Regions from separate parts of the Paenibacillus sp. BR1-192 genome, predicted to be linked through region 2. Evidence: predicted binding sites of a transcription regulator. Region 2 holds the regulator's gene; each other region holds the start of a gene.
What was found. The regulator LexA, encoded in region 2, represses DNA repair genes until DNA is damaged. The targets are predictions, from matches to a motif close to CGAACATATGTTCG.
Positions count from the first base shown of each region.

Region 1: the regulator LexA is predicted to act here: its motif matches at 2,247-2,260, upstream of P0X86_RS10490 (YhjD family protein).
Region 3: the regulator LexA is predicted to act here: its motif matches at 2,692-2,705, upstream of P0X86_RS27505 (SPL family radical SAM protein).

Region 1 is NZ_CP120718.1:2,391,616-2,396,831, reverse strand. Features, by position in the region: gene P0X86_RS10510 (GNAT family N-acetyltransferase) at 1-322, opposite strand, end outside; gene P0X86_RS10505 (hypothetical protein) at 677-940, opposite strand; tRNA gene P0X86_RS10500 (tRNA-Val) at 1,076-1,148, shown strand; gene P0X86_RS10495 (hypothetical protein) at 1,313-1,567, opposite strand; gene P0X86_RS10490 (YhjD family protein) at 2,335-2,742, shown strand; gene P0X86_RS10485 (hypothetical protein) at 2,825-3,226, shown strand; gene P0X86_RS10480 (hypothetical protein) at 3,289-3,663, opposite strand; gene P0X86_RS10475 (Panacea domain-containing protein) at 3,693-4,388, opposite strand; gene P0X86_RS10470 (glycoside hydrolase family 73 protein) at 4,670-5,216, opposite strand, start outside.
Region 2 is NZ_CP120718.1:2,873,680-2,878,895, reverse strand. Features, by position in the region: gene P0X86_RS12865 (FixH family protein) at 24-428, opposite strand; gene P0X86_RS12860 (HAD family hydrolase) at 723-1,514, opposite strand; gene P0X86_RS12855 (hypothetical protein) at 1,558-2,082, opposite strand; gene P0X86_RS12850 (DUF896 domain-containing protein) at 2,241-2,447, opposite strand; gene P0X86_RS12845 (LysM peptidoglycan-binding domain-containing protein) at 2,739-3,110, opposite strand; gene lexA (transcriptional repressor LexA) at 3,287-3,913, shown strand; gene P0X86_RS12835 (hypothetical protein) at 3,984-4,790, opposite strand; gene P0X86_RS12830 (RNA polymerase sigma factor) at 4,783-5,216, opposite strand, start outside.
Region 3 is NZ_CP120718.1:6,007,137-6,012,352, forward strand. Features, by position in the region: gene P0X86_RS27495 (ATP-dependent DNA ligase) at 1-657, shown strand, start outside; gene ligD (non-homologous end-joining DNA ligase) at 663-1,580, shown strand; gene P0X86_RS27505 (SPL family radical SAM protein) at 1,563-2,636, opposite strand; gene P0X86_RS27510 (TetR/AcrR family transcriptional regulator) at 2,865-3,446, shown strand; gene P0X86_RS27515 (serine hydrolase domain-containing protein) at 3,491-4,561, shown strand; gene P0X86_RS27520 (YitT family protein) at 4,621-5,216, opposite strand, start outside.

The DNA of each region.
Region 1 (5,216 bases), 480 kb from region 2:
AATATTGCAGCTTTAGTTCGCGAGCCTGCGCTTCCAGCGCCATCATCAGCACACGGCCAATCCCTTTGGAACGGAACGGCTTCCGCACCGCGATCCGCTGCATTTTGGCGGAATCCTTATTGTAATAGGTAATACGCCCGGTTGCGGCGTACTGCCCCTCCGACTTGATCAAGACATGGTGTGCATCCGATTCCAGGCGGTCGTAATCATCGATCTCCAAATCGATCGGCACCTTCTGTTCTAGGACAAACACATCCTTTCGGATATCCAGCGCCTGCTGCAACTGCTCTTCCGTTGATACATTGATGATTTCTGCTGCCATTTCAACACCTCTTTATGTAGAATCATTTCCTCGTGATATCGCAGGTCGAGATATTATACAAAATATTCGTTTTCCTGTATAGTAGTAGAAGCTAAGGTCTTCACGAAAGGAGCATTGCCTTTATGAGCATGGGAGCCACGATATTTTGGGCTGTGGTCATTGCTGCCCTGATCATCTATCCCACCTTCTGGACGATCAAAAAAGGTTATTCCCGCAAATGGGATGAGGAATAGCATCGGCCGTCTTACAACAAGCCGCCAGCCTGCCAGCCGGCGGTTTGTTCTGCTCACGGTTCGATCAGAGATCATCATGATGGTTGGCCCGCGTTAAGCATAATGTCGTTCCTGGAGCTCTTTATGGATGGAGATCCCTTAACGTGTCCGCCGCATCCATCGGGGATACCGGCTCCAGCGCCCCGCTTCCCTGCTTGGAATATACGTCCTGATCAACAGAGCGCCCGTACACATCCAGCATCACGGGCGCTGCAGGGGCATGCAGCGGCTCCAATTGCACCGATGTTCTTTCCGGGACACTGCAGCCGCCGCCCGCAATAGATACCGCCAATAACGAGAACACCAGTCCTGCTCGCTTGATACGATGGGATTTCCCACCTGTCATGCCATTCACGCTCCTTCATTGGCAAAATCACGCTGTATTTAGTCTGAACCGGAACGTGGTATTTTATAACGAGAAAACCATTGACAGCCGCCTTGTCTGCTGGTAATATATGAATTACCTTTTTAAATATTTCATGATCTGTTAGCTCAGCTGGGAGAGCACTATCTTGACAGGGTAGGGGTCAGTGGTTCGAGCCCACTACAGATCATAACCGAAAACCCTTGATGCCATTGGCGTCAGGGGTTTTCTCTTTTGTCTACACAAGGAGTTTTTTAAGTAATTGGGGTCCCATTGGGGTCCAGTCGATTTAATTAATTCCATTTGTCTTCTCACAAAAAAACAGCCCAGATATTAATTACTGGGCTGTTTTTCTTACTTTATGCGTTTGCCGATTTGGATCCCAACCTGAATAGCTGCCGGAAAAATGTAGTTAACGTCTCTACGGGTTTTTATAATGAATAAGTTTTCTATACTATTAGCCACCTCTGATAATTCAGGCTTCTTCTCTTTAATTTCCTCTAAATGTTCAACTAATTCTCGATATAAATCATCCGTATGACTCTCACACGATTCCACTGCTTCATTTAATTTTCTCTCTTCAGCAATTGACAGCCATTCCTCCAACATTGATTGACAACCCCCTCAACTGTATATCTAGTTTGCACCTGTGTTTCGCCGTGTTATAATTTACCTTTGAATCACCGTCCCTGGGAAAGGAGTAAGTATGTAGGTTGAAAAACATCTCCCGCGGGAGGTGCTTGCTCGGCAATTTGATACATGATCGAGGCTGGACTCATGAGCACTATGCTAATATATCTGGCCGATCTTCTCGTATGATTTCCTATTTTTGCGCAAATGAAAGAACAATGCTGCCAGAAGATATATATGTAGCTATGTTAATTTTCAATTGCGAAATTACGGATATATACGAATTTGTCGAGCAAGAAGCGGAATGATTTTCCGCCCCTCCCCGGATGCTTCCGAACAAATTGTTCGGAACTTAGGTAAATTGTACCTCTATTTCCTCTATTACTCAATTGGTAAAATATTACTGTTGAACCTCTCTTAACTCGTTTTTTCTATGACAATCCACCCTGCATCTCTTAAAGCCAAATTGCTTTTCTCCGCATAATATTTTCTTTCCCCAGCATCCGTTATCAAATGGACATAACAAGGAGACTTCATTTTAGTCTCGTGTCTGGAAATTATCTTCTTAACTTCAATAGTATTCGCAACTACTTCGAATATGAATGAGTAAGTTTCCATCGTGTTCCACCTCTGCAGTAGTATTGGAATTATATTACTACGAACATAAGTTCTTATCAAGGCTTGTATTCACAACTGCGCACGAGTATTATAGAACATATGTTCCTTTTAATTAGGGGTGACTACGCATGAGCTACTTGGAAGCTATTTCAGATGACGACCGTCTTTATGTAAAGCGATACATACTATTACCCTTGATCATTGCAGCATTTGAGCGAGACTGCCGATATATTGAACAGAACCTCAAGTCACCTGAACCGTATGTCGATACGATCAAGCTTGCAATTAATAATGCCCAAGCTGAATTCCGGGATATTAAGAAATACTTCTGGTTGAAGGGGCTCAAAGTATATGAGCAGCACAACACTAAATACGGGATATTGGCTAAGTTTAAATGTCGTGGATATCAATCGGAGATGGAACTGCTCTGGGAGTTCATAGCAGCCGAGGCGACAATCTATATGCGTAAGTATCTTGGATTAGATATAAGCAGTTATGAGAAGGAATTAGGAGATGGAATCACAATGGGATATTAAATTTACGGAGTGATCAACAGGATACTCCGATCCTTTGTAGAAGAAGTATGGAAATCCAGCTTTTTTTGAGGGGGCTACTTATTTGAATTTCATTAAACACCAGTTAACAGTTGAGGATATCAAAACACTCACGGAAAAGGAATTAGAGAATTTCCATGAATCCATACTATGGGGAGATCCGGAACCAGGAGAAAGCTTTTACGACTTTTCGACTGATGAAGTCCATACAATTACTGAGGTCAGATCAGAGGGCAATAGCTTTTTCCTTGTGTACGAGGGCGGAAAAACAGATGATTGGGATACATGCTTCCCATTGCTTGATGTAGGGCAGCTACTGGACCTTCTTTCATTCGAAACGAACATTGAGGTTCGCAGTTGGGGAAGCGGATGGCTCGTTGTATATGAAGATCAGTTTTTCAAAGTTGGGCGCAACGAACTGATTGATGTCTTATTTAAAGCCCTAAAAATGAAAATTTCCAAATAAAAAGAACCCCACTGGCTTATGCCTCGTGGGGTTCTGCTTTGATACGATTTACCGATTTATGATTATCTAAGATAGCCGGAAACCTTTGGGTAAATTTCTCTAAAATACTCATCGGGGACCCTTGATTGATACTCCACAAATTTTTTGATCATTTCATAAAACTGACGAGGTGGCAAACAACCTGTTTCCCGCTGAAATCCGTGTGGTACTTTATAGATGAATTTCAGATTAATTAGGGATGGTTTCTTTAACCCTTCCCTTGTAGGACTTGCCATATAATATTCATCCTCTTTCGAAGGATAAATTTCAATTTGGCTTGAGGTTGTCAAGAAGTAAGCATGATCATCATCGAACCCCAAATCGAATGTCGTGACAGTTGGGTGGCCGAATTTCCTTGTATCATAGCCCCCGTCTTTAAATACAATGCCTTTTCTCATGAATATTGATCCACAGCAATAATTCATAATTAATATACCACCAATTCTCCCTCTTCATCCTTATAGACATGAAATGTCCCGCCTGACTCTTCAAGAGCGAACTCCCAAAGTTCCCCCATGTCTTTATCGGTAAGGTTTGTTTCTTTAATGTTGTATATAAATCTATTTCCATTAATTCGCTCTACTACATGCGCATCGAAGTCAAAATCTCTATGCGCCTCAAAAACTTCCTTTAAGGGCTTGTAGTACCTAGCTATTGAGTCAAGAGTTATTATCGGATTTTCCATGTTCATTGCTCGGTCCTCAAGCGACTTCCATGGTTCTTCTGCATGAGTTAAGTCAACTAATTCATGGCTTGTTTTTTGCCCGTAAATGAAATTAATCGTTTTAAGAATTAGCAGCTGCTCACGTTCCATTTTATCCGAAACATCTATCCCTCTAACACGAACAGCATGCATGAGACCTTCGTGCTGTGTTTTTATATACACTTCGCGCTCAACAGGACCAAACTTCCAAGCTTCGAATTTTTCCGTGAATAATGGTTCTTCAGTTACAGCCAAATGCATTGCTTGAGAATAGAAGAGTAGCTTTTGGAGTTTAATTTTGCTGTCCCATGATTCATACGTGAAATCATCGTTGTTGAAGATGAACCATTTAGCGACATCTACAGAACTCAATTTAAATACACCTCCATTCTCAAATAATGATTCTTTTTTGGAACACATGTTCGCTTATCTCCCGTCCCTTACATTATGACATAACTTAATACAGAAGTATATACAGTTTGTTAACCGATGTTCACGGATGTAAACAGTTTATTATGTGCCATGAGATTAATATCGGTTTGTAATTAAAAAAGTATACAAAATAAGAACCCCAAGGCCTACACCCAGGGGTTCTCTCCGTTACCCTCATAGTAAGTGGAGATGAGCAATGCTCATTGGGGAGAAACATTACTCGTTATGAGTATGGCCGCTCAACAACGATTTATACATCCCCTATAGACTCACTTTTCAGATTCAATTGCCTGCAGCTGCTTCTCCAGCTCCGCGATCCGGTCGGTATTGCCTCCGATCAATTTAAGGAAGTTCTTCCGCAGTCGATACATCATGACCACCTGCTCCTCCCGCGTGACCGGCGCACCTGGCCGTCTGCCGTCCACATAACCGTTCTTCTGCATCTCTCCCCAGGCAGGAGCTGCCCACGGACTGACCACATTAATATCACGCTCTTTTGCTTCCTTCACTGGCTCTGATCCTCCTTTCACGACATCGTATTGATACAGGTTGTACTCATCCATAATGGCGATCAGCTTATCCGCATACTTCGGATCCGTCGCATAACCCGCCTCCTGAATCTCCCTCGCGGCCGTCCTCCCGTCCACTCCGATAACCTTCTTGTATTTGTTTCGGTCCCAGCTGACCCCGTTCAGGATCAGCTTGGTATGGTCGGCGATGGACTCGCCCCAATTGTTATAGGCACGGAAGGCGGCGTCTACTTTGATCAGCTTTCCATTCACGAATTCCGTAGTTTGCATCGTGCAGCTACCGGCA
Region 2 (5,216 bases):
ATTTATTGGCTGTGTATGGTGTATTACTCGGTTACCGTCAATTCCTTCAGCGGCATGGAGTGCTGCCCTCTTGCCGTGACATGGGAAACGATGCGATAGGTTCCTGCTTCCTCGAAGGTTTTCTCCATTTTGTAGACCCCGCCTTGATCATGTTTAACCGGAACCTTTGCCTGAACGCCTCCGCCTTCCAGCGTCACTTCGAATTCCACGTCGTTTGCATCTTCGACCGGGCTGCCTGCTTGTGTAACCTTCGCTTCGATCAACACTTTCTCGCCTGCCTTAATGCTCTCTGGCGTCAGAGAGAGCTCTACGATAATCGGCTCCGCCATCACATCATCACTGGGCGCCGCCTTGCTGTCATTGCATGCGGCAAGCGCAACCGCCATCAACACCATGGCTGCAATAAAGGCCATCTTTTTCCTGGTCATCCAACCACCTCTTTTACGAATTCATGCTATGTATGATTTATTCACGTAATGGTCCATTCCAAACAGCGTCTTTTTCCTAATTCATTATATCGCATTATTCTTTAACTTCTATCTCATGCAGCTTACAATTGTGTGACGTTTGTCACTGCCAACAGCCTCTTTCCTTTCAAACATGGCAACCAACAAAAAAACAGCCCCGAATCGCATCAGCTGCTGCCAGGACTGTTCCTATGTACGCTAATATATCTCGCTAATAGATCTTGTAGAATAGTCGTGAACTCTTGATCACGTCATTTATAAGGACGCCACAATAGCATGCAGCTCGGATAAATGTTTGATCTCAAACTTCGGCTGAATGGCCGGATCATGAGGCCGGTCTACCCGATTGATCCAAACCGTATGCAGTCCTGCGGCATTGCCGCCTTTAATATCTGTGGTCAGCTTATCTCCCACCATCACGGCCTGATCCGCCTCGACGCCTAACAGATCAAGCGCATGCTTGAATATGGAAACATCCGGCTTGCCTTTGCCGAAATCACCCGAGATAATAATGTGGTCAAAATAAGGGACCAGTTCCGGAACGCCATCAAGCTTCTCCTGCTGCAAATCCGGACTTCCGTTCGTTAGAAGCAGCAGCTTCACGTTACCCTGCAATTCCTTCAGCACTTCAAAGGTTTCTTCATATACGTAAGGTCTTGTTCTGCGTTCCGCAGCAAATTGCGCTGCCAACGTCTCAGCCAACGCTTCATTATCAACGCCAAGGCGATGAAGTCCGCGACGCCAGGATTCCTTGCGGTATACGGGAGCCAATTCTTGCAGCTTTCGGAATTCGGGCTGGGATCCAGCCGTAAAATTAGCCCACAAGCCTTCAAACGGATTGATCCCGATCATTTTGGTAAAAGCAAAAGTATCATAGGATTCATACAATGCTCTTGCTTCATCACGCACCGCGGCTAAAAGCGCGCCGGCATCAACGCCGGTTTCCGCCGCTCCGGCTTGGCATGTCACTTCAAACGCTTCTTCTACACTGCGTTCATCCCACAACAACGTATCGTCCAAATCAAACAAAACCGCAGCAATCGGCATTTCTCTCCCACTCCTCATATACATTGTGATCTACTCAATCGGGTTAGTTGTGCTCCACTGGAATTTGATGAGTCTTTGCAAACTCTTCCAATCTTTCGCCCATGGCTTTGGTATCGTAAAGATTCATCATTCGTGAGAACACCCAGTTGCCTGCTTTTCCCTTGCCTTGGATCACGACGGAACCCGAAGCCAATTTGATCTTCTCGATATCCGATACGGCCAGACGGCGTTCCCGGTTGAACTTCATGGTCGACACGGAGGCCCGCTCTATCTTCAAATAAGGCTTGCGGAGAAATATCATGAGCGCCAACAGGATATACAAGCTGACGCCAACCCAATTCAATACATCATTGCTTCCGCCGGCTGCCTGTGAAGTTGCCGTTCCGAGAAGCGCATACAAACCGGCCAATGCAACAAGCACTAACGGAAGTACATACTTACGTCCCTTAAACACGTCATGCTTATCATTAATCGCAGACCCTTGATACGAGGTCAATCCCTGCTTTTTGCGCTGTTTGTTAAGTTGCGACATATTTTTGCTGACTTTTCTTTCCCATGAACGTGACATTTGGTTCCCCCTGAACTCATAATCAAAATGTTTATAAACCATATAAACTTGGGGTAACCGTAATCGATTATCCGAATGGCCGGTACCCCAAGTATTATTATGCTATCCTTCGATCTGTTCACGGATCCTCTGAATATATATCCTTGAACGGTTATCGACTAGTGCTTTAATCGCGGGCCGCCTTTTTGTTCGTTTTCATCAACCCATTCAATCGATTCCAGCTGTTGTCTAAAGTTACTGCGAATATTGTTAAGGTATATTTCCCGAAGCTCGGCCCGCTCTTTGAGCTCCTCCTCGGTCAACCCTTCATTCTTCTTCTTTCTTGCTAATACATTGATGCGTTCTACCAAAGTATCGATGTCCATGACTTCTCCTCCAATTTCGATATCATGTATAACTTAAACATGTGAAAAAGAGCTTGTCAAGGCAACTGCGCCCTTGCAAACTCTTCTAAGAACAAATAGGAATATATGATGCGCATAAACGAATACCGTCTATGGGGAGGTAATCTATAGTTATCTATTGTAAACGCGCTATTACGCGTAAATGATTCAATCTGACAAGCAGAATATGATGTGTCATTAAACAGGAAGTAACCAGCAGTATGTGGTGATTATATGGAGTATGAATGCCAATTGGTTAGAAGCAACGTCAAATCACCAAACCGGCAATGACAGCACTTCCCCAGCCTGTATGTCCGGACCCTTCAATCCGTTCATTCTTCGTATGCTATCCAGATATACGCGTGTATCCATATCCGCAGGTTTGTGAAGGGAAGCAATTCGCCACAAGCTATCGCCATATTGAACGATCACCTGCTTCTCTCCAGTCGGCTTCTCTGTCCCACCGGCAAAAACGGAATATGCACCTGTCCAAAAGATGGCCACAATTAGCAGGGTGAACAACAGTTTATTCAAAGGGATCGAAGCTATCTTCGATTTCAAGTAAATGCCCCAAGTCTTCGATGATTGTTCTGTTACCACCGGAACGTTCTCATAAATGCTGCGGTATGTACTGTATTTCAACATGGAATCATCATCTCCCAAACAAGTGTTCTCTTATGGATTCATCTTAACACGAACACTTGTTTGATTCAATACCCAAAAGAACATTTGTTCTATTTTTATTTTAGAACTTATGTTTGTACGAACGGTAGTTCTATGTTATAATTTTCCCAAACGTTACTAAATGGGGTTGATACGGCATGTCGAAAATATCCAGCCGCCAGCTGGCGATCTTAGAGTTTATCCGCAACGAAGTTCGTAGCAAGGGTTACCCGCCTTCTGTCCGGGAAATCGGCGAGGCTGTCGGACTAGCTTCCAGTTCTACGGTCCATGGTCATCTGGACCGTTTGGAGAAGAAAGGCCTGATCCGCCGTGACCCTACGAAACCAAGAGCGATCGAGCTGCTTGGCCAAGAAGAATCCGAGAGCGCGAATCTGTTTACGCACACCATTGCCAGAGTGCCTGTCGTCGGGAAAGTCACAGCAGGCGTGCCGATTACGGCCATGGAGAACATTGAAGACTATTTCCCGCTCCCGCAGCATTACGTGGGCGACGATAAGGTGTTCATGTTGTCCGTAGTCGGCGACAGTATGATTGAAGCCGGTATTCACAGCGGTGACTACGTCATCGTTCGCCAGCAGCAAACCGCGGACAATGGTGACATTGTCGTAGCAATGACAGAAGAAGATGAAGCAACCGTGAAGACCTTCTATAAGGAGAAGGATCATGTACGATTGCAGCCGGAGAATCCTACCTATGAGCCGCTGCGCTTGAACCATGTTACGATTCTCGGGAAAGTGATCGGTCTCTTCAGGGACGTACACTAATTCCATAGAATTATGAATAAGAGGTTACCTTCCTTATATTGGAATGGTAACCTCTTTTTTAGGACATGCACTAGAACGTTCCGGTCTTACGCAACACTAGAACCAACGCATTTTGCTTAAGATCTAATTGATACATTCTTTCAGAAACATAGTCCGGCGAACCTTCGCCTCCCGGTCCCTCCGTAGACTGCAGAACTAGCTTATTCTCCTTCACCTCGGGAGCCGTACCTGGTCTATAATACGAAAAGTAGGATAACAAGGACTCATCCTGAAATCGAAGCTGCACGGCATTACCCGTTTCATGCTCTACGGCGAACGCATAGATTTGTATGCCATGACAGTCCCTATATTGCGGTGCGAGTATAAATACATCGGCATCTTGAAACGGCAGGCGAATCATATCAACCGGAGCAGATGTCGGTTGAATAAATGTAAGCCCCTCCAGCGTAGTGACTTCATTTGTAACTTGGTTAGTGCTATACTGCACGCTGTAGTTTCCGGTAAACGACCGATCCGTTTCGATACCGAAGCAGCTCGGTGCACCCAATGTCGTTATTTTTTCCTGTCCAACTGCAATAACGTTTAACCGTCCTTCATCCGTTACGCCTTGTGCCCGGATTGTCTCCTCCTTAGTAGGGGGCATAGTCCCTGCTCTCTGTTGTTCGTCCCCGCCATAAGGCAATTGAAAGGCAATTAAAATAATCAGAAGCATGAACCCGCCAGCTAATCCAACTTGTAAGTGCTGTCGACGTTTAGGTTTGCTGTCGGTGAAAATCACGGACCTATGCACGTTTTTTTTCATTTCGGACGTGAACTTTTCATTTGAAAAAGGAGCTTTTTTAGCACGGTTGTACCAGTCTGGTTTATCCTCACTCATCGTTCTTCTCCTTCATTAGTTTTTGTACTTTTTTCCTGGCCCGATGCAATCTGGATTTTACGGTGCCTATCGCAATATGAAGCAGCTTCGCAATCTCATGCATCGGCATTTCATAGTATAGGTCCAGGACCAATACTTCCCTAAGCTTGCTCGGCAAAGTCATAATCATTGCCCATATTTCATCCGTATACTGCTCGTCCCAATATTCCGCTTCTGCTGACCGGCTTGACGAACTGGCGGTAAGCTTGTCCTTAAGGATGACTTTCCGAAAGAAAAAAGCCTGTTTGTACCGAAACGCCGTATGTCGCGTGATCGTTAGCAGCCACGTTTTCAGCGTCGCCTGACCGCGAAAGGTATGTATGCCGTAATAGGCCTTAATAAAGGCTTCTTGTGCAATATCGTCTGCCAAGGCATGCTGTTTGGTCA
Region 3 (5,216 bases), 3.1 Mb from region 2:
TATTTTCATCCGGAGCTTGGCCGCCCCGTCTTTCAGAAGGTTCTTCAGCGGGAGCGTTCACGTACGGTCAGTACGAGCGCTCCTCTGTTTACTTATGTGCTGTTCGATATCTTGGTGGATGGCGACGAGGACTTGCGCAAGCTGCCTTATCTGGAACGTCATCATCGTCTCAAGGAGACGGTTTCCGACATTCCGGGCCTGCTGACCGCCGATCTGTTTCTTGAAGGCGAACCGTTATGGGACTGGGCGGAACAGCGCGGTTGGGAGGGCATTGTCATGAAGCGCCTCTCCTCGCCATACCGTGAGGGCAAAAAGCATCGGGATTGGTACAAAAAGAAAATTGCCGTGAACATGGCAGCCTCCGCCGTCGCCATGATCATCAGGGAAGGTCGCGTAGCCAGCCTCGTCATCGCAGACGACGATGGGAACTACATCGGCCGGGCTTCCCTGGGGCTCAATGAGCAAACGAAGAAGAAACTGCTGCAATATGCCGAAAGCCATCGTGCTGACGCGGTATGGAGAACGCTCCATACCGACCTGAAGAAAGAACAGCTGGCCTGGCTTAGCCAGCCTTTATCAGTCCAGGTCACATTTCTCGAGTGGAGCCAGGATGGCATGATGCGCCATCCCAAACTCGTATCGATTGAGGGGGTGTAAACCATATGGCTCGTACCGTTAAAGGCACCCTGACGATCGAGGGGCAAGAGATTCAAATTACGAATCCCGACAAACCGCTGTGGCCGGAGGTCGGCATTACCAAGGCAATGTATTTGCAAAAGCTTGCGGCCATCTCGCCTTTCTTGCTCCGGTACTGCCGGGGCAGGCTGCTCACGACCATCCGGTATCCGCACGGAGCCCAAGGCGAATCCTTCTACCAGAAAAATGCACCCGAGCCGCTGCCGCCCTTTGTTCAGACTTATGTGCACGAAAATATTAACTACGTGCTGCTCAACGGGCTGCCTGAGCTGCTCTGGCTGGGGAATCTGGCTGCGCTTGAGTTTCACCCTTCCCTGCATCTGGCAGGCAGCCATCTGCCCTGCGAATGGATGATCGATTTGGATCCCACGCTCCCGGAGGAGCCCCGGATTATGGAGGCGACGGCTATTGTAGGGGACGTGCTGAGCTCCCTGGGCCTGTCCTCCGTCCCGAAAACCTCGGGAGCGACCGGAGTGCAGATCATCGTTCCGATTCCGGAAGGCGTAACGTTCGATGAACTTCGAACGGTTGGCCAATTCGTGGGCCAATACGTGACGGAGAAGTTCCCGAAGCTGTTCACCATCGAGCGGCTGAAGAAGAACCGCGGCGATAAAATCTACTTCGATTATCTTCAGCACTACAGCGGGAGGACGCTCGCCGCTCCTTATACCCCTCGGGCCCGGCGGCTCGGGACCGTCTCCACGCCGCTCACGTGGGACGAAGTCCGCCAGGACGTTTCTCCCACGGAGTTTCACCTGCTGAACATCGAAGAACGGCTGAGGGAAAAGGGCGACCTGCTGCAGACCCTGCCGCCCCAACCGATCGAGAATGTCATCCGGCATCTGAAGCCAAAGGGTAAGGCAGCGTCAAAAAGGAAAGGATAGCTGCTCAACAGCGGGAGTAAGCTCCTCTCCGGAAACCGGGGCCGCCGGTTGAGGAAGCTTCCTTGGACGTACAGGAGCAGCCCATTCCCTCGCAGGGTGATCGTTGGCCCCTTCATCCGATGTATCGTTCTCCGAGGCTGCAACCGGTCCGGACCGGTTGACGGCAGCAGGTGCCCTCATGGTCAATCCGCTCAGCCCATATTCGTTCAACAGCCTGGACGCCATCGACTTGAAGGAACGAACGTAATGCTCTTCCGCATAAGCGCCTTGCCCATATAACTCGCGGTAGGATTGAACCACCTCCGGGAAGTGGTGTTTCAGCGTTTCGAGGTACCATTTCTTCACGTCGCGCGACAGTCTCAGCAAGGAGATCATCGCAAAGGAAACGCCTCTTTCCTTGGCCTGGGACAAGAGCTCCTTCAGTTCCGGCTCCTCGTCCGTCAAAAAGGGCAGCACAGGCGCCACAAACAAGCCTGTTCTAATGCCAGCAGCCGATAATCTGTGAATCGCATCAAGCCTGGCCTCCGGATGAGGCGATGCCGGCTCCAGCTTCCGGATGACGTCCCCGCTCAGCGTGTTGAGACTCATGTTGACGGACACGTTCTCCATCCGGGTCAAGATATCCAAATCCCTCAATACGAGCGGAGAACGCGTCGTAATGCTGGTAGAAATGCGGTATTTAGCGAGCAGCTTCAGACATTCCCGCGTAAGGGTCTCCTTGCCCTCGATCGGCTGGTACGGGTCGGTTGCCGTTCCGATCGTCACCTGTCCGATCGATCTCCGCATCGCTTCAATGTCATAGTTAAACTTCCTCACCGCGCTCGACAACTGCTTCTCCAACGCTTCAGCCGCATTCGACTTCATAAAAATGTGGTGCTGGAACTCGTCTTCCGCTCCCATCCCGATAAACGATTGAAATGCGCGGGCGTAGCAAAAGCTGCAGCCATGTCCGCAACCTCGATACGGATTGATGGACCAGTCGAAGGGCATCCGCTCTTCCTTCACTCGGTTTAATGTTTGCTTGGTGGTTATGCGTTCATATTGCGTACGAGCCATTCCGCTTCCTCCTCCCTGGACCTGCCATGCTCTATGTCATTATTCTTTATTTTAACAAACATATGTTCTTATTATAAGTGGGTTTTACTGGATTTACAAACCATGATTCCATGAACGCTTCATGAGAATCGGATTGAAATCGGTCCAATTACTCATTATAATCAATATATATCAAGTGATATATATTGATCGTTCTACATATGTATAACCTAAGGAGCTGTAGACATCATGGCACCAAAAACGAAGTTTACCAAACAAGATATCGTGCTAGCCGCATTCGACATTGCCAAAACGGATGGCATCGAGTCCATTACGATCCGAAAAGTAGCCGAACGTCTCGGCAGCTCCATCGCGCCGATCTATGTCAATTTCAACGACGTCCAGGAACTGCTTCAGCAGGTCGTCGAAAGAGCCTTCCATGTGGCCAGAGGAATGATCATGGAGCAGCAATCCGGACAGCCGTTCCGGGATATCGGCATGGCAAGTCTCCGCTTTGCCAAGGAATATCCCGTGCTTTATCGGGACCTCATGATGAAGGACAATCCCCATATGAAGAATACGCCGGAACAACTGGGCGAAGTTATCGGATTGATGAGGCAGGATCAGGAGCTCGGCGGATTTTCGGATCAGGAGCTGCAATCTATTTTATTGAACATGCAGGTGTTTCAGACAGGTCTCTGCGTCATGGTGGCAAACGATCTGTTCACGAAGAACGTGGATGACGAGCAGATGATGAATATGATGGACGAAGCCGCTGAAGCGTTCATACGTGCTGCGCATGCCCGGAAACATGAGGGAAACGGAATCTAAACTGAAGGAAAGAAAAATTACGATTCATGGGAGGTAGAACGGCAATGGGAACAATCCTGAAGCAAGCGGTTCTGGATGCATGTGTGACTCAAATCGCCAATAAAAGAAATGTGTTTAGCACAGTGATGTGCGTCGAGGACCAGGAGCGGTCATTGTCCATAGTCGGCAGCGGAGGTGATATGCAGCCTGACGACCGCTATTTCATTGCCAGCGTGACCAAGTTGTACGTGACTGCCGTACTCTTGAAATTACGCGCCGAGCGGCGGCTGGAGCTCCATGATCCCATTGGCAAGCACCTGCCCGAAGAGATTATGACCGGGCTCCACAGGTTTAAGAACCGGGATTACGGCGAAGAAATCACCGTTCAGCATTTGATGTCCAATACGTCCGGCATCCCGGACTATTTCTCGGAAACCGTCTTCTCGAATCTGATCGCCGGGAAGGATCGAGCTTGGAGCCTGGACCAAGTCCTGGCCGCGGCCAAAAGGAAAACGCCTAAATTCAAACCGGGACAGCAGAAAAAAGCCCAATATTCCGACACCAACTATCGGCTGCTTGGCCAAATCATCGAGAATATCAAGGGCGAATCCATTCAGGCCGTATTCCAGGAATACATCTTCGACAAGCTCAAGCTGACGCAAACCTATTTTTATCATGACCCGGAGGATGCGTCCCCCGTTCCGTTCCATTACAAGCAGAAGCGACTGGACCTTCCCTTGTATATGGCATCAGTCGGTGCGGAGGGCGGGATCGTCTCCACGGCAAGGGAAACGATGACGTTTTTGCGATCCTTTTTTAACGGGGATTTGTTTCCGCTGGGTGATTTGGGGGAGCTCCAGAGGCAGTGGAACTTCCTGTTTGCTCCCGGCCCCTTCTTCTATGGCATCGGCATTTCAAGACAGCCGCTATCTCCCTTCAGTCTGGGACGCGGACTCATCGGCCACTGGGGCCAATCCGGGGCATTTGCCTTCCATCACCCGGAGTCGGGCCTCTATTTCACCGGAACCGTGAACCAGGCCGTCGGTCAAACCGCCGCCGTGCAGGCCATGTCGCGAATCATTCGTCATTATGTGCGCGAGAAGAAGGCGCTGCGCCTGCAAGCCGATACTCTTTAAACAAAAAATGGCTCCGCCCGCGCTAACTCTCGCACCGGGTGGAGCCTGAAATGATTGTATTAATGGATTGCCTTTTTCTTAAAGCGGCCGCCCTTCACATCATGGATGTTGCCGACGGCTACGAAGGCCTGGGAGTCCCAGTCTTCCACAATGGATTTGAGCTTTGCTTCTTCCAGGCGAGTGATAACCACAAAGATAACCTTCTTGCTGTCTCCGGAATAAGCGCCCTCGCCTTCGAGGTAGGTTACGCCGCGTCCCAAACGCTGGGTCAGCGCATCACCGATCTCCTTATGCTTATCACTGATAATCCAAACCGATTTGGATTGATCAATGCCTTCAATGGTAATATCGATCAATTTAAACGCAAGGTAATACGCAATCAGCGAGTACATGGCATGGTCCCAGCCGAAAATGAAACCTGCGCTGCCTAGAATGAATACGTTGATGAACATCACGATTTCGCCGACGGAGAACGGCGTTCTCTTGTTGATCAGAATGGCCACGATTTCCGTGCCGTCCAAGGAACCGCCGGACCGGATAACAAGGCCGACCCCGATTCCGAGAAGCACGCCGCCGAACACGGCCGCAAGCAGCGGATCGATCGTGATCGGATCGACGGGATGCAGGAAATAAGTGCCGACGGACATGACCAATA